DNA from 4 places in the Marinomonas sp. TI.3.20 genome. Region 3 is predicted to be linked to each of the others. Evidence: predicted binding sites of a transcription regulator. Region 3 holds the regulator's gene; each other region holds the start of a gene.
What was found. Region 3 encodes FNR, which switches genes on or off when oxygen is low (the NO sensors DNR and NnrR bind a similar motif). Its sites were predicted from a motif close to TTGATNTANATCAA; they were not measured.

Region 1 (5,945 bases), on a different contig from region 3:
TGGCAGAGCAAGGTAAGTTTCTTGATGTGATCGAACAGCAAATGGCGCCAAAATATGGCGGATCTGCCGCTGAGCAAGAGGGGCAGCTAGGGCTTGTTTTGGCCATGGCAAGATCGCTTGGGAAAGAGGTGTTCATTAATCAATCAATCGCTCTGCGAGATAGGCCAGACCAAACAGAAACCCTGAAAAAATTTACCGGGCCCAGCATTGCATTATGCGGTGAGCATGATCAGCTTTGCCCATTGGATCGTCATCAGGCAATTTGTCACCTTATGCCAAATTGTCAGCTCCATGTTATCCCTAATTCGGGTCATTTAGTTACCTTACAGATGCCATTAGCAACGAATACACACCTTGCTCATTGGTTGGAGACACTTTTATGATATTTGATAAAGCGTATTTTGATGCATTGCGTTCTGTTGATACACCGACCATAGCAAACGCTATAGAAGTGGTATTAGGAAAACGCCAAGGCGATGGTTTTACCCGTAAAACAGTGCTCGCTGCAGACCCTACATTGCCTCCTATTTGTGGCTATGCTCGAACGTCTAAAATTAAAGCAGCAGCGCCAACAACAGAAGATTCGGACGTTATCGCAACGCGAAGAATGGCTTATTATAAGTACATGGCCGATTCACCTGAGCATAGTATTGCTGTGCTAGAAGACTTAGATTACCCAGATTGCGTTGGTGCTTACTGGGGAGAGATAAATACTTCGGTTCACAAAGGCTTTGGTCTAGGTGGAACATTAACGAACGGTGTGATGCGAGATTTGGACGCATTGGCGCCAGGGTATCAGGTGATAGCCGGTTCTATCGGGCCGTCACATGCGTATGTTCGTGTGAAAGAAATTGATACGGCGGTTACGTTATTTGATTTAACCATTCAGCCTGGAGATATGGTTCACGCCGACAAGCATGGCGCTGTTGTCATTCCTAAAGATGCGCAAGCGGGTATGCTAGATGCGATTAAAAAGATGATTGAGCGAGAAAAAATTGTCCTAGATGCAGCCAGTAAAGAAGGGTTTAACTTTGAGTTATTCCAACAAGCTTGGGCTGAATTCGAAGCACAAAGAGAAAAATAGTAGCCAGAGTACATAAAAAAGCCCCTTGCTCACTTAGCGGTGAGCAAGGGGTTTTATGGTTAAGACGTGTGCTGTTCTAAGCTTAATCTACTTTACGACTTTATAAATAGCGGCAATGTCTTCATCAGCATAGCCGGCTTTGATTGCTTGCTTGAAAGATTCATTGGCGATGGCCGCTGTGGGTAAAGGGAGGTCTAGTTTGTCGCCTAGTGCTACCGCGAGGCGCATGTCTTTTTGCATGTGTTTAAGCGGGAAGCTGGTGGTGTAGTTTTCTGCTAGAAGCATGGCTCCCTTGCCTGTAAACATGGGGTTGGTGATGGCACCAGCAGCGATGACTTCGAGAATCTGTTCGCCCTGTAACCCTGCTTTTTGGCCCAGTGACATGCCTTCGCTGAAAATACTGAGCATGCCGCCCATCATCATGTTGACAACCAATTTCATGTTAGCGCCTTGGCCAATTTCGCCAAGATAAGGTGCCATTTTACCCATTACATCAAACGCGGGTAGGGCATCGTCATATAGGGATTTGTCACCTGCGGCTAAAATGATCAAGGTGCCGTCTTCAGCAGGTTTTTTAGTGCCAGAAACCGGAGCTTCTAAAAAGCGGCCACCAGCTTGGGCGATGGTCTGAGCAATAAGTGTTGATGTTGTGTCATCAACGGTAGACATATCTATGTAGCCACGACCAGCGCCAATGCCCGCGGCAACCCCGTCAGGCCCTTGGCAAATAGCCAGTGCGGCAGCAGGGTCAGAGACCATGGCAAAGGTAATGTCGCAGCTTGCCGCGACGTCTTTTGGTGTGGTGCCTTGCTTGGCGCCTAGAGCGACTAACTCGGTTGTTTTCTCAGGGTTACGGTTCCAAACTGTTACATCAAAACCAGCCTTGGCTAGATTAACCGCCATTGCTTTACCCATGATACCTAAGCCTAAAAATCCAATACTTGTCATAACGCTCTCTCTTCGATCTGTGTCATTTTAAATGTAGAGGTGGTTAGAAAATTAACTTGTCCGAATCCATGTCTCATTCAGTACACGTATAGCTCAGTAAAAGTCTAACGCAGTGAAAGTACTATATAGAACCTCTGGCGTTGAAGCAGTGTCTGTTTCGTGCTTTTTGGAAATCAAACCTTTTACTTTGCAATATCCTTAATTTTGCCATGTTGCTCTTTGGTTTTAAGCAAAATCCATCGCACAAAGACCATTTATTGACTGCTTATGATGTGTTTTAGCGACTTCTACGCGTTCAGTGAAGCGCTCAAATTTTAGCATTATGATGTGATTGCACCTTGTCTAACCGTTCCGCTTTTGTCAGTGTGCGCTACCGAACAGAGCTCCGTCTCCTTTGCGCTATAAAGTAAGCATCCGCGTCTTTTGGGATTCAATTGTTTCTCGACGCGATGAAGCGGAGGTATATATGCATAACGAATGCTGGAGTGGGCTTTTATCGGTTGCTATCTGGTTTCTGATGATCTCGACCAAGAAGCGTTTATTCGTATCAAATATGACATCAGTAGTAATTAATAGGGAGTAAAACACCATGCAAACGGCAAGGCTATCATCAGATCAATTGGACTTAATGGATAGATATTGGCGCGCGAGTAATTACTTGTCAGCTGGCCAAATTTACCTTTATGACAATCCTCTATTAACGCGGCCTTTAGTGCTTGCTGATATTAAACGTATATTGCTTGGTCATTGGGGAACCACCCCAGGGCAGAATTTTATTTACGTTCACCTTAATCGCATTATTAAACAATACGATTTAAGTATAATTTACATCTGTGGTCCCGGTCATGGTGGGCCAGCCGTGGTTGCCAACACCTACCTTGAAGGCAGTTACAGCGAGATTTACCCCAACATAAGCCAAGATACCGCTGGCCTACAAAAACTCTTTAAGCAGTTCTCTTTTCCGGGAGGGATTCCTAGCCATGCTTCCCCCGAATGCCCCGGTACGATCAATGAGGGTGGTGAGCTTGGCTATTCTTTAAGCCATGCTTTTGGTGCGGTGTTTGATAATCCAGAGTTGATTGCCGCCTGTGTTATTGGCGATGGCGAGGCGGAAACAGGCCCATTAGCCACGGCGTGGCATTCCAATAAATTTCTTAACCCTGTTAGTGATGGTGTTGTGTTGCCAATTTTGCATTTAAATGGCTACAAGATTGCTAACCCGACGGTGCTCGCACGCATTGGTCATGATGAGCTAGATCAACTGCTGCATGGTTATGGTTGGTCGCCAATATTTGTTGAAGGTGATGACCCCACAATGATGCATCAAGCTATGGCTGCAGCACTTGATCAGGCGGTTTGTGAAATAAAAGACATCAAGCTTCAAGCCAGTCAGACAGAGGGTTTTGAACGACCTCGCTGGCCAATGATTGTTTTAAAATCACCCAAAGGGTGGACGGGGCCTAAAAAAGTCGACGGTGTTCAAATCGAAGGCACTTTTCATGCCCATCAGGTGCCGATTCCCCGTCCTTCTGAACACCTCGAACACTTGGCGTTATTAGAAGAATGGTTAAGCCGTTATCGTCCCCAAGAATTATTTGATACTAATGGTCGTTTGTTACCAGAACTGGCAGCCTTGGCGCCAGAGGGCGATCGTCGTATGGGCGCAAATCCCCATGCTAACGGTGGGCTTTTGCTTAAAGCTTTGAAGATGCCAAACTTTAAGGATTATGCCTGTGATGTTCCTACACCGGGAGTGTCTGGCATTGGCGATACTCACGTGCTTGGGCCTTTTTTGCGGGATATTATTACGTTTAATCAGGACAATTTTCGTATTTTCGGCCCTGATGAAACGGTTTCTAATGGATTGGCCGCGGTGTTTGAAACCACACAACGTCAATGGGTGGGAGAAAACAAAGACAACGACGAATACCTTGCGCCAAGCGGTCGGGTGATGGAAATGCTGAGTGAGCACCAGTGTCAGGGATGGCTAGAAGGGTATTTACTGACAGGCAGACATGGTTTATTTAATTGTTACGAAGCCTTTGTGCATATTATCGATTCAATGTTTAACCAACATGCAAAATGGTTAAAAGTGGCCGGTAAGCTACCGTGGCGACCTAAAATCGCGTCGCTTAATTATCTGTTGGCTTCCCATGTATGGCGTCAAGATCACAATGGTTTTTCACATCAAGATCCAGGGTTTATTGATCATGTCGTGAATAAAAAGGCCGAAATTGTGCGCGTGTATCTTCCACCAGATGCTAACTGTCTGTTGTCTGTCATGGATCATTGTTTGCGTAGCAAGCATTACGTTAACGTTGTGGTCGCGGGCAAACATCCAGCGCCACAATGGTTGGATAAAGACGCCGCCGCGGAACACTGTGCTGCCGGTATTGGTGTTTGGTCGTGGGCGAGTAATGATGAGCAAGGTGATTCGGCAGATGTTGTGATGGCTTGTTGTGGCGATGTGCCAACGCTGGAAACATTAGCCGCGGTTTCAATCTTGAGAGAATATCTTCCAGAGCTGCGCATTCGTGTGGTAAATGTCGTTGATTTAATGAAATTACAACCTAAATCCGAGCATCCACACGGCCTTAGCGAGGAAGCGTTTGATGCTTTGTTTACTCAAGATAAACCGATTATTTTTGCTTTTCACGGTTATCCAACCCTGATTCACAAGCTGACTTACCGACGTACTAATCATCGTAGTATTCATGTTCATGGATATAAAGAAGAAGGCACGATTACCACGCCTTTTGATATGACGGTCTTAAATGATTTGGATCGCTTTCATTTGGTTATGGATGCGATTGATCGGTTACCGCAAACCGGTAAAAAAGGTCTTGAATTGAAACAAAGATTAACCAAAAAATTGCTTGAACACCGTGAGTACATTAATGAATTTGGTGAAGACATGCCGGAAATCCGTAACTGGCGTTGGACTCCCCGCTAAGTGACGACTTAATCGTTGACGAGCCTTAGCTCTTTTACTCTTAAGGAGTGGATGTCTAAGGCTCGGTTCCCTAAATACCAGCGTCACTCTGAGTTAATCGATAGCGCCATATAATAAAAAAGGGTGCAGCCAATGGTGGGCTTACTCTAAGCCTGATTTTTAACAAAATCGCCTGCATAAATTCGATCTGCAGAGCAGTATAGGAAACAGCCATTATGGAACCCAATACCGAACAAGCGAACACTTCTAAAGTGAAGTCGGGAGCTGCGTCTGGTGTAAAGGACGATCTCAAAACTCTGCCTTTGTCAGAAGTGGAGAAAATGTTAGCAACGTCATCAGACGGCCTCACTCAAGAAGAAGCGACAAAACGATTGTCCCAATATGGGCCAAATGAATTAGATGAAAAAAAGACAAATCCATTATTAAAATTCCTCTCCTATTTTTGGGGTCCTATTCCTTGGATGATCGAGGTGGCTCTGGTTTTGTCAGGCGCTCTTCAGCATTGGGCGGACTTTTTTATCATCCTCTTGTTATTGGTGGCCAACGCCGTTGTTGGTTTCTGGGAGGAACATACCGCTGGGAATGCTATCGATGCTCTTAAAGCTCAATTAGCAATCAAAGCGCGAGTGAAACGCGATGGAAAATGGGTCAACCCACCAGCAAGAGACTTGGTCCCTGGAGATATTATTCGCCTTCGTTTGGGCGATATTGTTCCTGCTGACGCGCGACTATTAGAGGGCGATCCGGTTGAAGTGGATCAATCTGCATTAACAGGAGAGTCATTGCCCATTGAATGCGCATCAGGGGAAGCGGTGTTTTCAGGCTCTATCATTCGTCAGGGTGAAATCAGTGCGTTGGTTTACGCTACGGGAACGAATACTTATTTTGGTAAAACCGCATCGTTGATACAAGAAGCCGTTACCGTGAGTCATTTTCAAAAGGCGATATTAAAGATAGGCA
Region 2 (5,945 bases), on a different contig from region 3:
TAGTAGCCAAGCTAAACCGTATTGACCTTTTATACAAGAAAGCTGAGCAAAAATGGGGAAAAAGGCGATGAAAAAAGCGGCCCGAAAGCCGCTTTATTATTGATGCTCTATAACGTTAAATAAACAGCAGTACCGCTAAGTTCATTACTCTTGAAATAAGCAAAAGACCGATAAAACCAACGAGGTAGAGCAGGCAGAACCATTGCCAAGGTTTGAGTTTATCGGCTTTGGCTTTGAGTGTTTTCCACATATTAGTAACCCTCCTGATAATCTTCGACTTTGCCGGCAAAAACTCGGTATCCCCATAGCGTATAAATGCAGATAACAGGGATAAAAATACACACACCAGGTAATAAGAACAGCAAGCTGGTGGTCGGCGATGCGGCTTCCCATAAGGTTAATTGACGTGGGATCAAGTAAGGGAACACGCTGACGACTAAGCCGGCTAAACCTAATAAGAAAAGCAAAACGCCACACCAAAATGGACGCGACTCGTGACGGTGGCTGTGCAGATCTTTCCAAGACACAATCGCCGCAATCAGACACAAGATAGGCAAGGGCGCTAAGTACAAGAAGTGACTGCCTGAGAACCAGCGTAACTTGATGTCTGGCTGAGTTAACACTGTCCATATACTGACGACGGCCATTGCAATCATCACGAGAACCAACAAGACTTTTGCTAGCTTCGCTGCGTGAGCTTGAATCACACCACGAGATTTCATAAACAAGTAACACGCCCCTAACATGGCATAGCCAGCCATCACCGCAAAACCGGTAAAGATGGTAAAAGGTGTGATCCAGTGCAAGCTAGAAATTGCCTCACTGCCAACCGGAATCCCTTGTACAACCGTGCCCAACACCAAGCCTTGGCAGAATGCTGCGACGGCAGAGCCTGCGCTGAACGCAAAGTCCCAGTAAGGACGTGAGCGATCAGACTTAAAACGGTATTCAAAAGCAACGCCGCGGAAGATCAAGGAAAACAGCATCAGCATTAGGGGAATGTATAAAATAGACAACAATCCCGCATACGCAGCAGGGAAGATGCCGTACAACAGAGCACCGCCCATGACGAGCCAAGTTTCATTACCATCCCAAACATGTGAAATAGACAGCATCAAATGATCGCGCTCCCCGGGTTTGTCAAACCAGGGGTATAAAATGCCAATGCCTAAATCAAAGCCATCAAGGCAGACATACATGAAGATGCAGAATCCCAGTACTAAGAAATAAAATAAAGGTAAATCCATTACTTCTCTCCCTCGTGATCTTCATGTTTCAAGTTTTTCACCCATGCCAAGGCATAGCCAGGCGCGTTCATACCGATAAGGTGTTTTTCCAATGTGGCCATTTTAGGCGGCCCTTTGCGAATCAATTTGCGCATAAAGTAGAGATACACAAGCGACAGTAGGAAGTAGATCACCACAAACATGGTCAACGAAAACAGCACACGTTCTGAAGGCAACGGTGACACCACATCTGAAGTGCGAACCAAATTGTAAATAACCCAAGGTTGGCGACCTGTTTCCGCAACATACCAACCGGCAAGCGTTGCGACCACACCCATAGGTGTAAAGAAAGTCACCGCACGTAAGAACCATTTATTCTCATACAATCTGCCTTTGCGGCGTAAGACCAAGGCGGCCAGAGCGATGGCGACCATCCCCATCCCCAGTCCTACCATCACGCGGAACGACCAAAATACCAAGGGCACATAAGGACGATCTTCTTTTGGAAAGGCTTTTAAACCGGTAACCGAGCCGTCCAGTGTGTGAGTCAGTATTAGGCTGCCAAGATTCGGAATACCCAGTTGGTAATCGTTTTCTTCGGTTTGCATGTTTGGCATTGCGAATAGCAGTAGTGGCACTTCGCTTTCTTGCGCTTCCCAGATACCTTCCATCGCCGCTAATTTCGCTGGTTGATGCTCTTTTACTTCTAGGCCAGATTCATCGCCGACTTTGACTTGTAAAATAGTCAGCACCAACAACAACCACATGGTCATGGAAAGCCCTTTTTTAGAGAAGTTCACATGACGCTTTTTCAATAAGTAGAACGCACTAACACCAGCGACCAATAACGACGCGGAGATCAGCGAAGCCAGTAACATGTGTGTCAGACGAATAGGGAAAGAGGGGTTAAAGATCACCTGCATCCAACTTTCTACATGGAAAACGCCATCGATAATTTTATAGCCCTGCGGCGTTTGCATCCATGAGTTAGCCGCCATGATCCAAGTCGATGAAATCCAAGTGCCAATCGCCACAACCAGTGTTGAAATAAAATGGACTTTTCGACCGACTCGTTGCCAACCAAACAACATGACACCCAAGAAGCCAGCTTCAAGAAAGAAGGCTGTCAGTACTTCGTACGCCAGTAATGGCCCAAGCACGGGTCCCGCGATTTCAGAGAATTTGGAAAAGTTAGTACCAAACTCGTAAGACATGACGATGCCACCGACCACACCCATACCAAAGGTAATAGCAAAGGGTTTGATCCAAAATTTAGCCAGCTGCAAATAACGTGGGTCATCTGTTTTCAGCCAGAGCGCTTCCCAAAGGGCAATCAAGGTTGCTAAACCAATCGTGATGGTTGGGAAAATAATATGAAAGCTGACGGTAAAAGCGAATTGAATACGCGATAGCATCGCCGAGTCAAAATGTTCCATAGTGATACCTAAGTAAAGCAAAAGACGAAATGGAATAGGGCCAATATATCGCGCGCTATTCCTAGCCTAAGAGTGTTCTAAATCAAGACTTCTTGAGAAACAGCTGCTTAATGGCAAGTGGAGAGATGGCTAGGCAAAAGATGCTGGCTAGCGTCATGATTTCAGTCATAAAAGAAGCAGTATTCATGGTAAGTACCTTGTTAGTTGCATGGGTATTGATGTAAATCAATTTATCTATTGCTAAGCAAAACAGAGGCCAGCTTTTAAAATATTCTATCCTATTGATTTTTAAGAGATTAAAATTAATTTTTGTATTGAGTGTAAACAAGGTTTACGATTACATCATTATTTTGGTGTAAACGAGGTTTACAGTTTGACGATTTCTCTGATGTTCGAAGTGTCTATGCTGATTTCCAGCGTATGTGGCTTACTGGTGGCGGCATGGTTGCTTTGGCGTGCGCAAAATCAAGGCGAGCTACAGGCATTGGCTGGTTTTGCCATCATGATGGCGATCTGGTGTTTTGGTCATGTGGCGCTTTTTCAGGGGTATGAGCAAGTGGGTGTCCACATCATTTTGGCGAACCCTTTAATGCCGACTTTTTTCCTCCATTTTGCAATCCGGTTTGTCTACTCTGGCTCGGCAAAAGACGTCTGGCTGAGGCGCTTGGCTAAAAACCTGCCTTGGTTCTATTTAACCAGTATCGCGGTGGTACTCCAGAGCTGGTGGGTGGATGCTGGTGCGGCGAGCCAAACATTTGATACGCGTTCTTTCTTTGTGTTTACCGATGCTGGTGCGTGTAATCTGGTGTATACCATCTTGATGGGCATGCTCGCCCACGGGGTATTGTTGTTTGGTTGGTATCGTCATACGGGCAACAAAAAACGCTCTATTTTGGCGATGTTTGGCGTCGGTGCATGGGGGTTATTACTGGCCACCAGTTTTGTGTTTCCTTCCTTTGGTATCAGCTGGTTTCCTTATCCGATGCTGTTATTGCCCACTTATCTTCTGTTGTTGGTGTACGCCGTCGTGCGCTATCAGATCTTGTCGGTGAATGCGTTCGCCAATCGCGCTCTGCTTTGGCTGGCGATGATGCTGGTGATCTTGTGTTTGATTTCTGTGATCAGTGTGGTTTCAGGGCGAGTGGGATTGCAGGCATTGGCGAACGTGCCCAGTTGGCAGTTATGGCTCTATTCGCTGCTTACCTTGGTGGTGTCAGCGTTAATCTACCAACCGCTTAATCGGCTTATTTCGCGCCTTATTTACCCCGGAGCAGTATTAAACGAACAGGTATTAGATACTTGGTCGACACAGTTAAAAGAAGCCCATGACTGGGCCAGTTTGATTTCTGTTGGTGAACACCTACTCTCTTCACAGATACGACAAAACATACGTATAGATGTTCAACATCATCATAAAGACAACTTGAAAGAAGAGCGTGCCTTGGCACTTATTGTGAACCGTACTGATCAAGGTTGGCATTCTGTTTTGGTTGGCTGGAACGATGCCAGCCCGGGAATGCGCCTAACCGCTGAAGTATTCGGCTCCTTGTTTTCCACCAGTTGTGGTTTGTTAGAGCGTTCATTGGCGCTTGCCGTCGCTGAGCGCAAACGCTTAGACGAACAGCATCTGGTTGAATTGGGCAGTTTGTCGGCGGCAGTCGCTCACGAGTTACGTAACCCATTGAATATCATTTCGATGGCGGCTTACGATGCTCCTGTTGAAACACGTCAGCACATTCAAACCCAGCTCAAGCGAGCGGATCGCTTGGTGAGCGATATGTTGGTGTATTCTGGCGGATTGGCTCTGCACAAAACCAAGGTGCCTTTGCATGCGCTGGTGGCGAGTATTGTGGCGCAATCACACCTTGGCGAGATCGAGTGCCAGTTGGACATAGACGACGCCATTGAGCTGCCAGCAGATTACCAAAGAGTGCAGCAGGTGTTTATTAACCTGATTGATAATGCGGTGGCATTTTTACGCAATCAAGCGGGTGGAAAATTGGCCATTCAGGCGCGAGTCAGTGCCGATTCCGTGGTGATTCAGGTGCATAATAATGGCCCTAAAATAGACGAAGCATTAACCGGTGAGGTTTTGTTTCAGCCGTTTGTGACGAAACGAGCGGGTGGTAGCGGCCTTGGTCTTGCCATTGTGCGACGTATATTAGATGCCCATCAAGGGCGGATTTTTCACCGCAGTGACGCCGGTTGGCCAGTGACCTTTGAGCTCTCTTTCCCTTTACCTCAGTCGACTTCTGACGACGCAACAGTATCTGGCACCGCGCCAGTGATAGGCCATTAAATGACGCAAAATAAAATTCTATTAGTCGACGACGAACCCGCCTTTCGTGAGTTAGCGAGCCGCTGGCTAGCGGGCCAAGATTATCAAGTAAGAACCGCAGGCAGCCTAGAAGAAGCGCGTCAGGCGATGGTTGAATTTGACGCCGATTTAGTGCTGCTTGATTTGTCGATGCCACCGCATTTCGACCCACAAGTTACGCTGGAATCCATGGCAGAATTTGAGGGGCGTCCGGTGATTATTATTACCGGGCATGCAGATCGAGATTTGGCGCTAAAAGCGGTGTCGTTAGGCGCATGGGATTTTATCGCCAAACCCATCGATCCAGAAATGCTGGCGGTGGTGGTGCGCCGCGCGATCGCCAAAACCACCTTAGAGCGCGAGCTTAATCAGCTTAAAAAAGCCAGCCAGCCTAGCCAAGGTGCCGCCGCTTATATTGGTCATTCCTCAAGCGCGCAAAAAGTCCGCGCCTTGATCGAGCGAATTGCCCCGACCGATGTAAGAGTGCTGGTCACTGGGCCATCAGGCACAGGGAAAGAAGTCATCTCGCGAACGCTGCATGAGCTGAGTCATCGCGCACGAGAAGCGTTTATTTCAGTCCATTGCGGCGCGATTCCAGACGAACTGCTGGAAAGCGAACTGTTTGGCTATGTAAAAGGCGCGTTTACTGGGGCAGAGAAAGACAAAGAAGGCTTATTAAGCTTGGCCAATGGTGGCACGTTATTCTTGGACGAAATCGGCGAAATGCCACTGACCATGCAGGTAAAAATGCTACGCGTGCTACAAGAAGGCACCTTCTTTCCTGTCGGCGGACGTGAGCAAAAACACATTGATGTGCGCGTTATCTCGGCGACCAACGCCGACCTTGTGGAAAAAGTACGCGATGGCAGCTTCCGCGAAGACTTGTATTACCGAATCAAGGGCGTCAACATCGAAACCCAGTCCCTCGCCGAACGTCTAGAAGACGTGCCAGTCTTACTGCAAGCC
Region 3 (5,945 bases):
GAGTGACAGTGATAGACAGACAAATCATAAGCGGTTTTTAACTGAGTCCGGTTTGATTATGGTAGCGACTACCGCTTATGGAATGGGCATAGATATTGCTCACATTCGTTTTGTTATCCATGTTGACTTACCAGACAGCCCCGAGTCCTATTTTCAAGAAATAGGCCGCGCAGGGCGAGATAATCAGCCCGCTAAAGCGCTGCTTTTATATGGCCTTCAAGACATGTTAAAAGCCCAGCAACTTAACGCTTTTCAAAATCAGTCAGGCGATGAAAGAAAACCCAAGTTAAATGCCTTTTTCAAAGTCATTGAAAGTCGTGGCTGTCGTCGTCAGAATTTACTTGCTCACTTTGGGGAAGCCTCAGAAGCCTGTGGAAATTGCGATCGCTGTCTCGCGCCAACATCTGAGCAAAATGTCACGATAGCAAGTCAAAAGTTACTTTCCTTGGTTTACCATACAAAAGGCATTCAGCCATTTTCAGTGCTCATTCAAGTTTTATTGGGCAAGAGAACAAAAAGTGTATTGGCCATGCAAGGCGAGCGACTTGCTTTGTTTGGTAAAGGAAAGGAGCTTAACGAGGCTCAGTGGAAATCTGTCATTCGCCATTTAATTGCCTTTGATTACATTGAACTTAATCAAGCAGTGACATTTTGCATTCATTTAAAAGAAAAGTCTCGTGGCATACTAAAGTCTCAAATACAGGTTTTACTTGCTCAAGAAAGGTATTACCCCACACTTGATAATGAAAGCGCCATCAAGGAGACCGCGACTTGGCACCAACTTATGAGCTGGAAATTGACTCAAAAAAATAGCGTGTTGAGCGATGGACAATTAAGGAAAGTGTATCAACATAAGCCTACCACTATTGCGTCATTAAGCCGTCTAACAGGATTGTCGAAAGAAATTATCGCACCATTTAGCGAATCGCTTATCTCCCTGTTAAGTCGTGTTGAGGAAGTGCAGGAGAAAGATTGTGTCGGCTAACAAATCGTATTCTCTTCAGTCCCATGATTTAGCGTCATCCATTCAACAGGTTCAATCTCAAGTGTCTCATTGTATGAAAAAAGCGACGCTTTTTTTTGGGAAGCACTTTGATCATCCTACTTCGAACTTTAAGCAGAAAGGGAAGGCGGCAGGCACTGCTCACTTACATAAAAATGAATTGAGGTTTAATTATTTTATGTATCAGCAAGATGAGAGCTTGTTTATCGAGACAGTAGTCCCTCATGAAGTTGCCCATATTATTGTGTATCAAATTTACGGTAATAAGGTAAGGCCCCATGGTAAAGAATGGCAGGCCGTTATGAAGAAAATTTATCACCTTGAACCTAATAGAACACACAACTTTGACATCCCTCTGCCTAAGCAATCGTACACCTATCAATGTCAATGTCAGCAGCACGTATTCACCATACGAAGGCACAATAACGCACAAAAGGGCACTCAATATATCTGTAAGCTTTGTCGTTCATCGCTTTCTTTTTTAGCGCAGCATTCTTAATAAGCGAATCGTTAAGAGAGAGTGCTCATTTTTTGATGCGGGTTCGCGGTCAGTATAGTAAGATAGCCGCATTTCGTTTACAGCGTGTGTATCATGGATCTAACTAACAAACCTAAAGAAAAACTGGAGCTTAATAAACTCCACAAACGGTTACGACGACTCACTGGCCAAGCAATTGCCGACTTCAATATGATTGAAGAGGGTGATAAAGTGATGGTGTGTTTATCAGGAGGGAAGGATTCTTATACAATGCTTGAAATCCTTCGTAACCTGCAAGCTAGCGCTCCAATTAGTTTTGAAATTGTAGCGGTTAATTTAGATCAGAAACAACCCGGATTTCCTGAACATATATTGCCTGCGTATTTAGAAGAGCAGGGTGTCGATTTTCATATTTTAGAACGTGATACTTACAGTATTGTTAAAGAAATCGTTCCAGAAGGGAAAACCACGTGTGGCTTATGTTCACGTTTAAGAAGGGGCTCTCTTTATGGTTTCGCAGAAGAAATTGGAGCTACCAAAATAGCACTTGGTCACCATAGAGATGACATATTAGAAACGCTTTTTTTAAACATGTTTTTTGGTGGTAAGTTGAAGTCTATGCCACCTAAGCTATTAAGCGATGATGGCAAGCATGTCGTTATTCGCCCTCTAGCTTACTGCAAAGAGAAAGATATTGAGGCGTTTTCTATCGCTAAATCGTATCCGATTATTCCTTGTAACTTATGTGGTTCCCAAAAGAATCTTCAAAGACAAGTAGTAAAGGATATGCTTCAGCAGTGGGATAGAGATTATCCAGGTAGGACGGATATTATGTTTACTGCTATGCAGAATGTCGTTCCTTCGCATCTTGCTGATAACGAATTATTTAATTTTAAAGATTTAAAGCAATCTGAAGATGCTTTTAACAAGTTAAACATTGTATCAATATAGGATTAGTGCAAATGAATCTAACAAATAAAGCCTTACTGCTTACCGCAGGTATTTTGAGTTCATCCATGGTTTTTGCTTCTACTGCGGGTGTAAGTTTGACTAATGATTTAGTGAAAGCGGACGTTGCTATTGATGCCGGCCCTTTTTCTATTAGTGGTGGTGGTACTCATGATGCTGATAATGAAACTTCTTCAGCTTATGTTGGTATCAATATTCAAGATTCAGACACGAGTGGCCCTTTGCAAATTGGGTTGGGTGTTCGCATCTATGCTCTTGATAACAATATGCAAGGGAAAAATGATGAGATTGCCGTTGCTACGGCATTGGGTGGCTGGTACCGCTACACATTCCCTATGGCAAACCGTTTAAGTTTTTACGCTTCTGGTTACTATGCGCCAACGGTGTTGTCTGTATCACGATTGGATCACATGTACACATATGATGTCCGTGGCGAATACATGACCACACAAAATACCCGAGCTTATATTGGTTACGGCAGTACTGTGTCGGTTTATACAAATGGCGAGCGTCGCGAAACAAGTGATGGCCTAAGTATCGGTGCTTCTGTTGCTTTCTAAGTGAGTAGTTTGATATAAAAAAGGTGGCCATCTTGGCCACCTTTTTTATTAACTAAATTTTATCTTGTATAAGGGCTAATTAGCCTTTATTCACCGGAAAAAGCGCATAAGCTAAAAATAGATAGATCGTTATCCTGTAGTTTCTGGCTGCCACCAAGGTCGGGTAAATCAATAATAGCGGCAACTTCTTTAATATTCGCACCTTGACTGGTCAGTAACGCAACCGCTGCAAGCAATGTTCCACCGGTAGCAATTAAGTCATCAAACAATAACACTTGATCACCTGCTTTTACCGAATTTTCTTGAATCTCAAGCTCAGCAGAGCCGTACTCCAAATCATAGGATTGTGAAATGGTCTTGCCAGGCAATTTGCCTTTCTTACGGATCAAGATCAATGGTTTTTGTAATTCATAAGCCAAGACAGCCGCGATTAAAAAGCCACGCGCATCAATGCAGGCAATATGAGTAATATCGCTGCCAATATAACGGTGCACGTAGGCATCAACTACCATCCGCATACCTTTAGGATCACTAAAAATTGGGGTGATGTCGCGAAAGCTGATACCGGCTTTAGGCCAGTCTTCAACGGTACGAATTAATGACTTGACGTAAAAATCATCGTAAAGCATAGGATAAAAGAGCCTTTTTCTATTTGTTCAAATCGGCGAGTCTAGCACAATCATCCGCTATCCCCACTAACTTTTGTATTTCCGCAAGATCAGTAATGGTTATCTCTTTACCATCCACTTCAATCAGCTTGTTCTTTTGAAAGCGGGTTATCACACGGCTAACGGTTTCAACGGCAAGGCCCAAATAATTGCCAACTTCTCCACGGGACATTGCTAAACGAAAAGAAATAGCAGAATAACCGCGTTTTTTGAAACGACTAGAAAGGTTCAAAAGGAATGAAGCGACTTTTTCATCTGCATTCTTTTTACCTAGTAAAACCATCATTTGTTGGTCTTCACTGATTTTTCGGCTCATTATTCTAAAAAGCTGATGCCTTAAAGAGGGGATTTGTGCGGTTAAGTTTTCTAGGTGGCTAAATGGAATTTCACAGACTGTGGTTGTTTCTAACGCTTTGGCGGTAATAGGGTAAGTATCGTTATCAATGCCACTCAAACCAACCAGCTCACTCGGACAATAAAAGCCTGTGATTTGCTCTTCACCTGAAGAGGTAATATTGAATGTTTTGAGCGTTCCTGTTCGAACGGCAAAGACAGAGTCAAAGGTTTGACCTTGATGAAAGAGAATTTCCCCTTTCTTTAATGGACGCTTCCTTTCAATAATTTGATCCAATCTGTTTATATCTTCATCAGCTAATGCGATGGGTAAACACAATGCACTTAAGCTGCAATTCTGGCATTGAGATGTTAGCTTACTGGTGAACCTTGATTGGGCGTGTACGATTGACATAAAGATCTCCCTGACTTCGATTTATTAGATTACCCTAGAGTACTTTACTGCGCTGCCTAGATACTTATCAAATACCATGCAAACACAGCGAATTAGCAAGCGTCCACGCTCTGTTACTCTAATGATAGTATGTTCTTCAATCTGTTCAATTTCAACAATACCATCTTCTTCTAACGCTCTTAATTGCTGTATTTCATCATGAAAATAGTTGTTGAAGTGGATAGCGTGTTTTTGTTCAATGGTTCTACTATCGAGTTCAAATTGGCTAATTAATGCCATAATGGTGTGATGACGAATTAGATCATCTTCATTGCTAATATACCCTTTCATAATGGCCAATTGACCATTTTCGATGCTGTTTTGATAAAGCGATAAATCCGTATGATTTTGGATGTATACACCTTTCAGATGACTAATCGCGGACACGCCAAAGGCGATGAGATCGGTTTCAGCGTGGGTAGTATACCCTTGGAAATTTCTTTGCAATTCACCTTTTTCTTGCGCTATTTTTAAGCTATCAGTAGGTTTTGCAAAATGATCCATTCCAATATATTCATAGCCAGCTTGGGTTAATAATTCTATAGACAGTTTCAATAAATTCAATTTACCTTCTGGTGAAGGGAGATCACTGTCTAATATTCGACGCTGAGCTCTGAAGCGTTCAGGTAAATGTGCGTAGTTGAAAACTGAAATACGATCAGGGTTCAGTTCGATGACTTTTTCTAGCGTACTCTTAAAACCGTAAATAGTTTGTTTAGGAAGTCCATATATAAGGTCAAAGTTAACGGATAAGACCCCTAGGTCTCGAGCGTCATTGAGTAAATCTCGAACCATTTCTACAGGTTGTACTCGGTGTATTGCTTTTTGTACTTCATTGTCGAAGTCTTGCACTCCAATACTGATGCGATTAATGCCATTTTCGACTAGTAGTTTCATTTTGGAATGGCTGATTTCTCTTGGGTCTATTTCAATGCTGTAATCTTGGCTGCCATCTTGAACTAAGTTGAAATGATGGTTTATGGCAGAAAATAAGTGTTTCAACTGTTCGTCGGACAAAAAGGTAGGAGTGCCTCCACCAAAGTGAAGTTGAGTCACTGGACGATTTTTATCAAGCATTAGGCTTCTTAAACGCATTTCTTCTTCAAGTAACTCAACGTACTCGGCGCCTTTATCGTATTGTTTTGTGACGACCTTATTGCAAGCGCAGTAGTAACAAAGATGCGCACAAAACGGAATATGAAAATACAAGCTAATAGGAGCATGGCTTGGTGATAGCATTTTATCAATCAAGGCTATTTTACTAATGTTAGCATCAAACTGTGGGGCGGTTGGATAAGAGGTATAACGAGGCCCAGATAAATTGTATTTGGTAATGAGAGGTTGATCCCAAATCATGATTTCTTCCTATTAAAATTTCTAATACGAAGTTTACTCTGAGACTTACAGCCGCCTCATGATATAAGTCAACGTTTTTGATAGCGTAAGGGATGCTTCTCCCATATATTAAGAATTTCGGCAC
Region 4 (5,945 bases), on a different contig from region 3:
GCCGCTTCCGCCGTCACAGCCTCACCCAACAAAGCCAATTCTTTTGCCTTAGCCATCCCCACTAAACGAGGTAGAAACCAAGTACCACCAGAGTCAGGCACTAAACCAATTTTGCAAAACGCCTGAATAAACTTAGCGGAACGGCCCGCCATAATAAGATCACACGCAAGTGGTATATTGGCGCCTGCGCCCGCCGCGACACCATTTACCGCACAAATTACCGGCATTGGTAGATCTTGAATGGCTTTAATTAATGGGTTGTAGAATTTCTCAATAGAACGCCCTAAATCAGGTGATTCGGCATTGGGGTCTACATTACGATCAGACAAATCCTGACCGGCACAAAAACCACGACCTTCGCCAGTCAACACCAAGGCACGGACCTGCTTATCATTTTTAATAAGCTTAAAAGCTTCACGCACTTCTAAGTGCATGGCCTCATTGAAACTATTGAGAGATTTAGGACGATTCAGACTCAACAACGCAACACCAGAGGTGACTGAATATAAGATATGTTCGAAGCTCATTGCGATAATGCCCCTATTATTTTTGAATTATTGGCCGGTGAAAAGTAGTAAATTATTGACCGGTAAATGTCGGCTTACGCTTCTCTAAGAATGCAGCAATGCCTTCATCACGATCCTTGGTACCTGATAAAACAGTAAAAGCGTGCCTTTCAAAACGCAGACCCGTCGCTAAATCAGTATCCATGCCTTTTAGGACAGCTTCCTTAGCAAGCCTTACTGCTAAAGTGCTTTTCTCAGCAATGAGTGATGCAACGTCCATCGCTCGTGTGAGGGTTAATTCTGGCTGAGTAATTTCGCTAATCAGGCCCGCACTTTTCGCCTGATTTGCATCGATTGGCTGGCCGGTAAGAACCATTTGCATCGCTAGAGATTTACCCACAGCACGCACAAGTCGTTGCGTACCTCCGGCTCCAGGCATGATGCCAAGATTAATTTCAGGCTGACCAAATTTTGCGTCTGTTCCAGCGATCAGAATATCGGCATGCATTGCCAATTCGCAGCCGCCACCTAAACAGTAACCATTAATCGCCGCAATGAGAGGTTTTGAGAAATGAGTGATTCTTTGCCAGCTTTGCTGACGAGGGTCGTTCAATATTCCGACCATATCTCGAGACGCCATTTCTTTCACATCAGCCCCTGCGGCAAAAGCACGAGATGAGCCGGTTAAAACAACGACCTTAACCATTTCATTCGCTTCAGCATCATCGAGCGCTAAAGACAACTCGTTCAGCATTGCGGTTGTCAGTGCATTTAATGCTTCAGGACGATGCAGTTGAATTTGCTGTACACCATTTACAGGTGAAGGGACATTGAGCATTTCATATGCGCTATTGGACATCTGACTAAACTCTCTATTTATTTTTAATTGTCAGTCATATAAATTCAGATCAATGACCCAAATCAACATGTACAACCGTAAGATGCATCAAATAAAGACACAGAACAAGATATTTTTATATATTTTCCGTATCGCTTTTAGATATCGTTTCACAAAATCAAATAAAATCCTTAATAAACATAAACTTAAAAAATAATAAAATTAAAATTTCAAAATAACTCATCGATATGATGACATTTTTCTTAATTATAAAATGATTTCGACACGAAATTTATATATTATTTTAAAAAAATGAACCATATTTATAAAAACTAATACAAGATTAAAAAGAGAGTAAATAACAATGGCTTGTTACAAAATTGATGGCGTTACTCCTGTTGTCCATTCCAGCGCGTATGTTCACCCTACTGCGGTTCTCATTGGGGACGTTATTATTAAGCAAGGTTGTTATGTTGGCCCAGGTGCCTGCCTAAGAGGGGATTTTGGCCGCATTACCATGGAACAAGAATCCAATTTACAAGACAATTGCGTGGTTCATGGTTTTGCAGGCAGTCATACTATTATTGGAAAACATGGCCACATTGGTCATGGTGCTATTTTACATGGCTGCATTATTGGAGAAGACACACTCGTTGGTATGAATGCAGTTGTCATGGATCAAGCCAACATTGGGCCAGAGTCTATTGTTGCGGCGGCCGCTTTTGTCAAAAGTCATTTCTCTTGTGAAGCGCGCTCTCTGTTAATGGGTAGCCCAGCTAAGCTCACCCGACAAGTCAGTGATGAAGAGCTAAAGTGGAAACAAACCGGTACTCAAGAATACATTACTCTGACCTCTCGTTGCTTGGACTCAATGGTGGAATGCAATCCATTGGCAGAATTAGAGGAGAATAGACCAACGTTAAAAACAGGAGATCACGCTCTAAAAAAATAGAGCTTTAGGCTCTAGATCACATCGTGTTGAAACACAATTACGCTTTACTATCTCCACGTTGTTTCAGAGAATAGTCCTTTAAACTTAATACTACTGATAGCCTGTCTGAATGAATGAATTAAAAACACTAAGCAACTTACTGACACGTTTCCAGAGCCAAAAGCCAATCAGGGCATCTTCTCTGATTATTTCACTCTATGGAGACAGCATAGAACCACATGGCAGTACTGTATGGCTTGGAAGTTTGATTAATGCCTTAGAGCCTATCGGTATTAGTGAACGACTAATGAGAACATCCATTTTTAGACTGGCTCAAGATGGTTGGCTAAACAGTGAAAAGGTGGGCCGTAAAAGCTATTACGGATTAACGCATCAGGGACACAGGAAATTCGAGCAAGCCTTTCAGCGCATCTACAGTCCTAGCATACAGACATGGAATGGAAACTGGTTGCTTATTATTGGTTATCAGCTCAGTCCAGATGAAAAGAAACAGCTCATGGACGAACTCCAATGGCAAGGATTTGCCAGTGTATCAACGCAGCTCATTGCCAGCCCATGTTGCGATGTTAAATTGCTTAACAATATCCTGACCGCCCTTAAGTTTGAAGATAAGGTCATTGTATTTGAAGCGTCATCCAATACGCAGTTTAGTAATAAACCCATTCAAGAATTGGTTAAAGGCGCCTGGAACTTAGAAACGCTTGGCCAGCAATATCAAGAATTTATCGAATTATTTCAGCCTGTTTGGCAGGAATTGACAGAGTTAGAGCGGCTCGATCCAAAATCTTGTTTTTTAGCACGAACCTTGCTCATTCATGAATACCGCAAGCTGTTACTTAGAGATCCACACCTTCCAAGAGAGCTGCTGCCCATTGATTGGGAAGGAAGAGCGGCGCGTCAGCTTTGCAGAAATATTTACCGTAGGCTAACTCCCGCTACTGAAAAGTGGATTGAGTTTAATTTGGAATCTGTCCATGGCCCGCTACCAGAAGCTAATGCTTTATTCTTCGAACGTTTTGGCGGCCTTAACTAGGCGACCTGCGCGACCACGAATTTCCTATTTTGTTATAGCCTAATCATTCTAGAGAGCCCTAAACCCAAGTAAAAGACAGAAGCCATCACATCATGATAGCTTTTGTCTTTATGGCATTATTCCCCCCAGTTTTCTATCACCTCAACAAAATGACTAAGGAATAAATTTGTCTGATACGCGTCCAGCGCTCTATGATCAATACTCAGTGAAACATAACATTTTGGACGTATTACCATCACATCTTCGCCATTCACTTCTTCAACCACTACTCTTTTCTCAAGTTTTCCTATACCTAAAATCGCGACCTGTGGCTGATTAATAATAATTGGCGTAGCAAATAAACTGCCTCCGACACCATGATTTGAGATAGTAAACGTACCATCACTCATCTCCGACATAGTGAGTTTGCCATTACGTGCTTTTTCCGTTTGCTGTTCAAGCACAGTGGCAATGCCAAACAAATTCTTTTCTTGCACTTGCTTAATGACAGGCACGACAAGACCATCGTCACCTAATGCAGTGCCGACCCCTATATTAATGTCGTCGAAGACCTCCAAATGGTCATCATAAAAACGAGAGTTTACTAATGGCACTTTTCGTATTGCCTGAGCGGCTGCTGCCAAGAAATAGGCAGTAAAAGTCAATTTCACCCCGGCTTCCGCAAACCCCATTTTGCACATTCTTCTATGTTCTATGACTCGGCCCATGTCCATTTCAAAAACACTGGTGACATGTGGAGAAGTATGTAACAAGCTTTCGACCATGTGATTGGCAATGCTTTTTCTCATGGATGTATGTGGAATGCTTTTACCATTTAAAGCACCTGTTTTAATAACGGATTCAGAGACAGTCGCTATGTTCACAGGACGCTGCACAGGCGCCGCATTATTTGATTTCAAGGTCTGATGATCATGAATAAAGGCCGTAATGTCATTTCTTGTTACGCGTCCGCCCTTCCCTGTCCCCACAATTCCTTCAATGTTTAAATCGTACTCTCTAAGCAGTTTTCTAACAGCAGGGCCAATAAGGTGTCGCTGACTTATCGCATCAGAGCAATTTTCTACTTCAATCGCACTTTCACATACAACTTGATCGTTATTTTCTCGTCCTTCTTGACGACGACAATCCAAATAACCAAATACCGTATCTTCCCCTACACTGTCTCCAGGGGCGATGAGGATTTTAGCAATCACACCACTCGCCTCTGCACATATCTCCATCGTGACTTTATCAGTTTCTAGTTCAAGTATCGGATCGCCCTGCTGAACACTCTCTCCCTCTTTTACCAGCCAGGTAGAAAGCGATGCTACAGTTCCCTCAAGTGTGTCATTAGGCAAGGTAATATTCATTGAATTCGTCATACTACGCCTCACACTTCAATCAAGGTTTGCATTGCTTGCGCAATGCTTTGTTCGTTTGGAACCGCACGCTCTAACAGTGAAATATTATGCGGATTAGGAATATCAGGCATGGTTAAGCGTTTGATCGGGGCGTCCAAACTAAAAAACAATTCATCAGAAAGCGTGGCCGCTATTTCTGCACCAAACCCTGCTGTTTTATTGTCTTCATGAACGATTAAACAACGGCCTGTTTTCTCAACAGAATTCAGCACGGCCTCTTTGTCCCAAGGCTGAATCGTTCTTAGATCAATCACTTCGATACTCATAGCTAAGCTAATCGCTGCTTTTTCACAACGCTCTACCATCGCTCCCCAACAAACCACCGTTAATGCCGTACCTGTTAATATGGTTTTCGCTTTACCAAAAGGAATCACGTATTCGTCCCCAGGGTAGGGCCTACGTGACCAGGCACCATCAAGCAAAGATCGATGCTCAAAGAAAATGGTTGGATTATTGTCTCTCAGTGCAAAACGAAGCAAACCCACGGCGTCTTCTGCATTGGAGGGCATGGCCAATTGCCAGCCAACCTTATGCGCCCATTCAACCTCATCACACATTGAGTGCCAAGGATCACCTCTGCGCGCAAAACCACCAGGAATCCTCACGACCATAGGCGCCGCAAATTGGTTATTGGTTCGCCAGCGCATGATACCCGTGTCGGTTAATTGCTCTGCAGCGGGTTCGGCATATTTACGGAATTGTATTTCTGGAACAGGCATTAAGCCACTCAATGCCATCCCGACTGAACGACCAATAATGCCCTCTTCAGACAAGCTAGTGTCGAAGACTCGATGATCGCCAAACTTACTATTCAGCCCCAGTGTTGCCCCATGAACACCCCCTTTCGGGCCTACATCTTCTCCAAAAACTACCACTTTAGGGTTTGTTTCCAATTCATAATCTAATGTTTTACGAATTGCCGTTAACATATTAAGTCGAGCCCCTTCAGGGCTAGGCTGATAACTCTTGCTCGGGAACTGGTGATGACTTGCCGCTAAACCACCTCGAAGTTGAACATGCCCTTCTTCTGAATAGACAAATTTTGTTAACTTATCCACGTCAGGTTCATTACGTTTTTTTGCCTTTTCTACGGCATCTAATACATTTTGATAACTGTCTGTTTCTAACGTTTCCCAATCACTAGCACTGATTAATTTCATACTAATAAGGTGATTTTTTAATTTAGGGAGAGGATCACGAGCTTGCTCACTTTCTA

Region 1: V6259_RS06685 (phosphoketolase family protein) is a predicted target of FNR. The motif match lies at 2,570-2,583, and genes of this name have one in related genera.
Region 2: V6259_RS17385 (cytochrome ubiquinol oxidase subunit I) is a predicted target of FNR. The motif match lies at 2,878-2,891, and genes of this name have one in related genera.
Region 4: paaF (2,3-dehydroadipyl-CoA hydratase PaaF) is a predicted target of FNR. The motif match lies at 1,418-1,431, and genes of this name have one in related genera.

What each region holds. Positions count from the first base shown of each region.
Region 1 is NZ_JBAKAS010000004.1:207,281-213,225, reverse strand. Features, by position in the region: gene V6259_RS06700 (alpha/beta fold hydrolase) at 1-383, shown strand, start outside; gene V6259_RS06695 (RraA family protein) at 380-1,084, shown strand; gene V6259_RS06690 (NAD(P)-dependent oxidoreductase) at 1,172-2,032, opposite strand; gene V6259_RS06685 (phosphoketolase family protein) at 2,622-4,985, shown strand; gene V6259_RS06680 (plasma-membrane proton-efflux P-type ATPase) at 5,201-5,945, shown strand, end outside.
Region 2 is NZ_JBAKAS010000023.1:12,638-18,582, forward strand. Features, by position in the region: gene V6259_RS17375 (hypothetical protein) at 116-250, opposite strand; gene cydB (cytochrome d ubiquinol oxidase subunit II) at 252-1,247, opposite strand; gene V6259_RS17385 (cytochrome ubiquinol oxidase subunit I) at 1,247-2,662, opposite strand; gene V6259_RS17390 (sensor histidine kinase) at 3,036-4,961, shown strand; gene V6259_RS17395 (sigma-54-dependent transcriptional regulator) at 4,962-5,945, shown strand, end outside.
Region 3 is NZ_JBAKAS010000006.1:166,007-171,951, forward strand. Features, by position in the region: gene V6259_RS08625 (RecQ family ATP-dependent DNA helicase) at 1-985, shown strand, start outside; gene V6259_RS08630 (SprT family zinc-dependent metalloprotease) at 975-1,502, shown strand; gene ttcA (tRNA 2-thiocytidine(32) synthetase TtcA) at 1,596-2,432, shown strand; gene V6259_RS08640 (YfaZ family outer membrane protein) at 2,444-3,010, shown strand; gene V6259_RS08645 (adenine phosphoribosyltransferase) at 3,097-3,639, opposite strand; gene fnr (fumarate/nitrate reduction transcriptional regulator Fnr) at 3,659-4,426, opposite strand; gene hemN (oxygen-independent coproporphyrinogen III oxidase) at 4,451-5,821, opposite strand.
Region 4 is NZ_JBAKAS010000011.1:86,808-92,752, forward strand. Features, by position in the region: gene paaG (2-(1,2-epoxy-1,2-dihydrophenyl)acetyl-CoA isomerase PaaG) at 1-527, opposite strand, end outside; gene paaF (2,3-dehydroadipyl-CoA hydratase PaaF) at 580-1,365, opposite strand; gene V6259_RS12210 (phenylacetic acid degradation protein PaaY) at 1,709-2,296, shown strand; gene paaX (phenylacetic acid degradation operon negative regulatory protein PaaX) at 2,406-3,329, shown strand; gene V6259_RS12220 (dihydrolipoamide acetyltransferase family protein) at 3,446-4,690, opposite strand; gene V6259_RS12225 (alpha-ketoacid dehydrogenase subunit alpha/beta) at 4,699-5,945, opposite strand, start outside.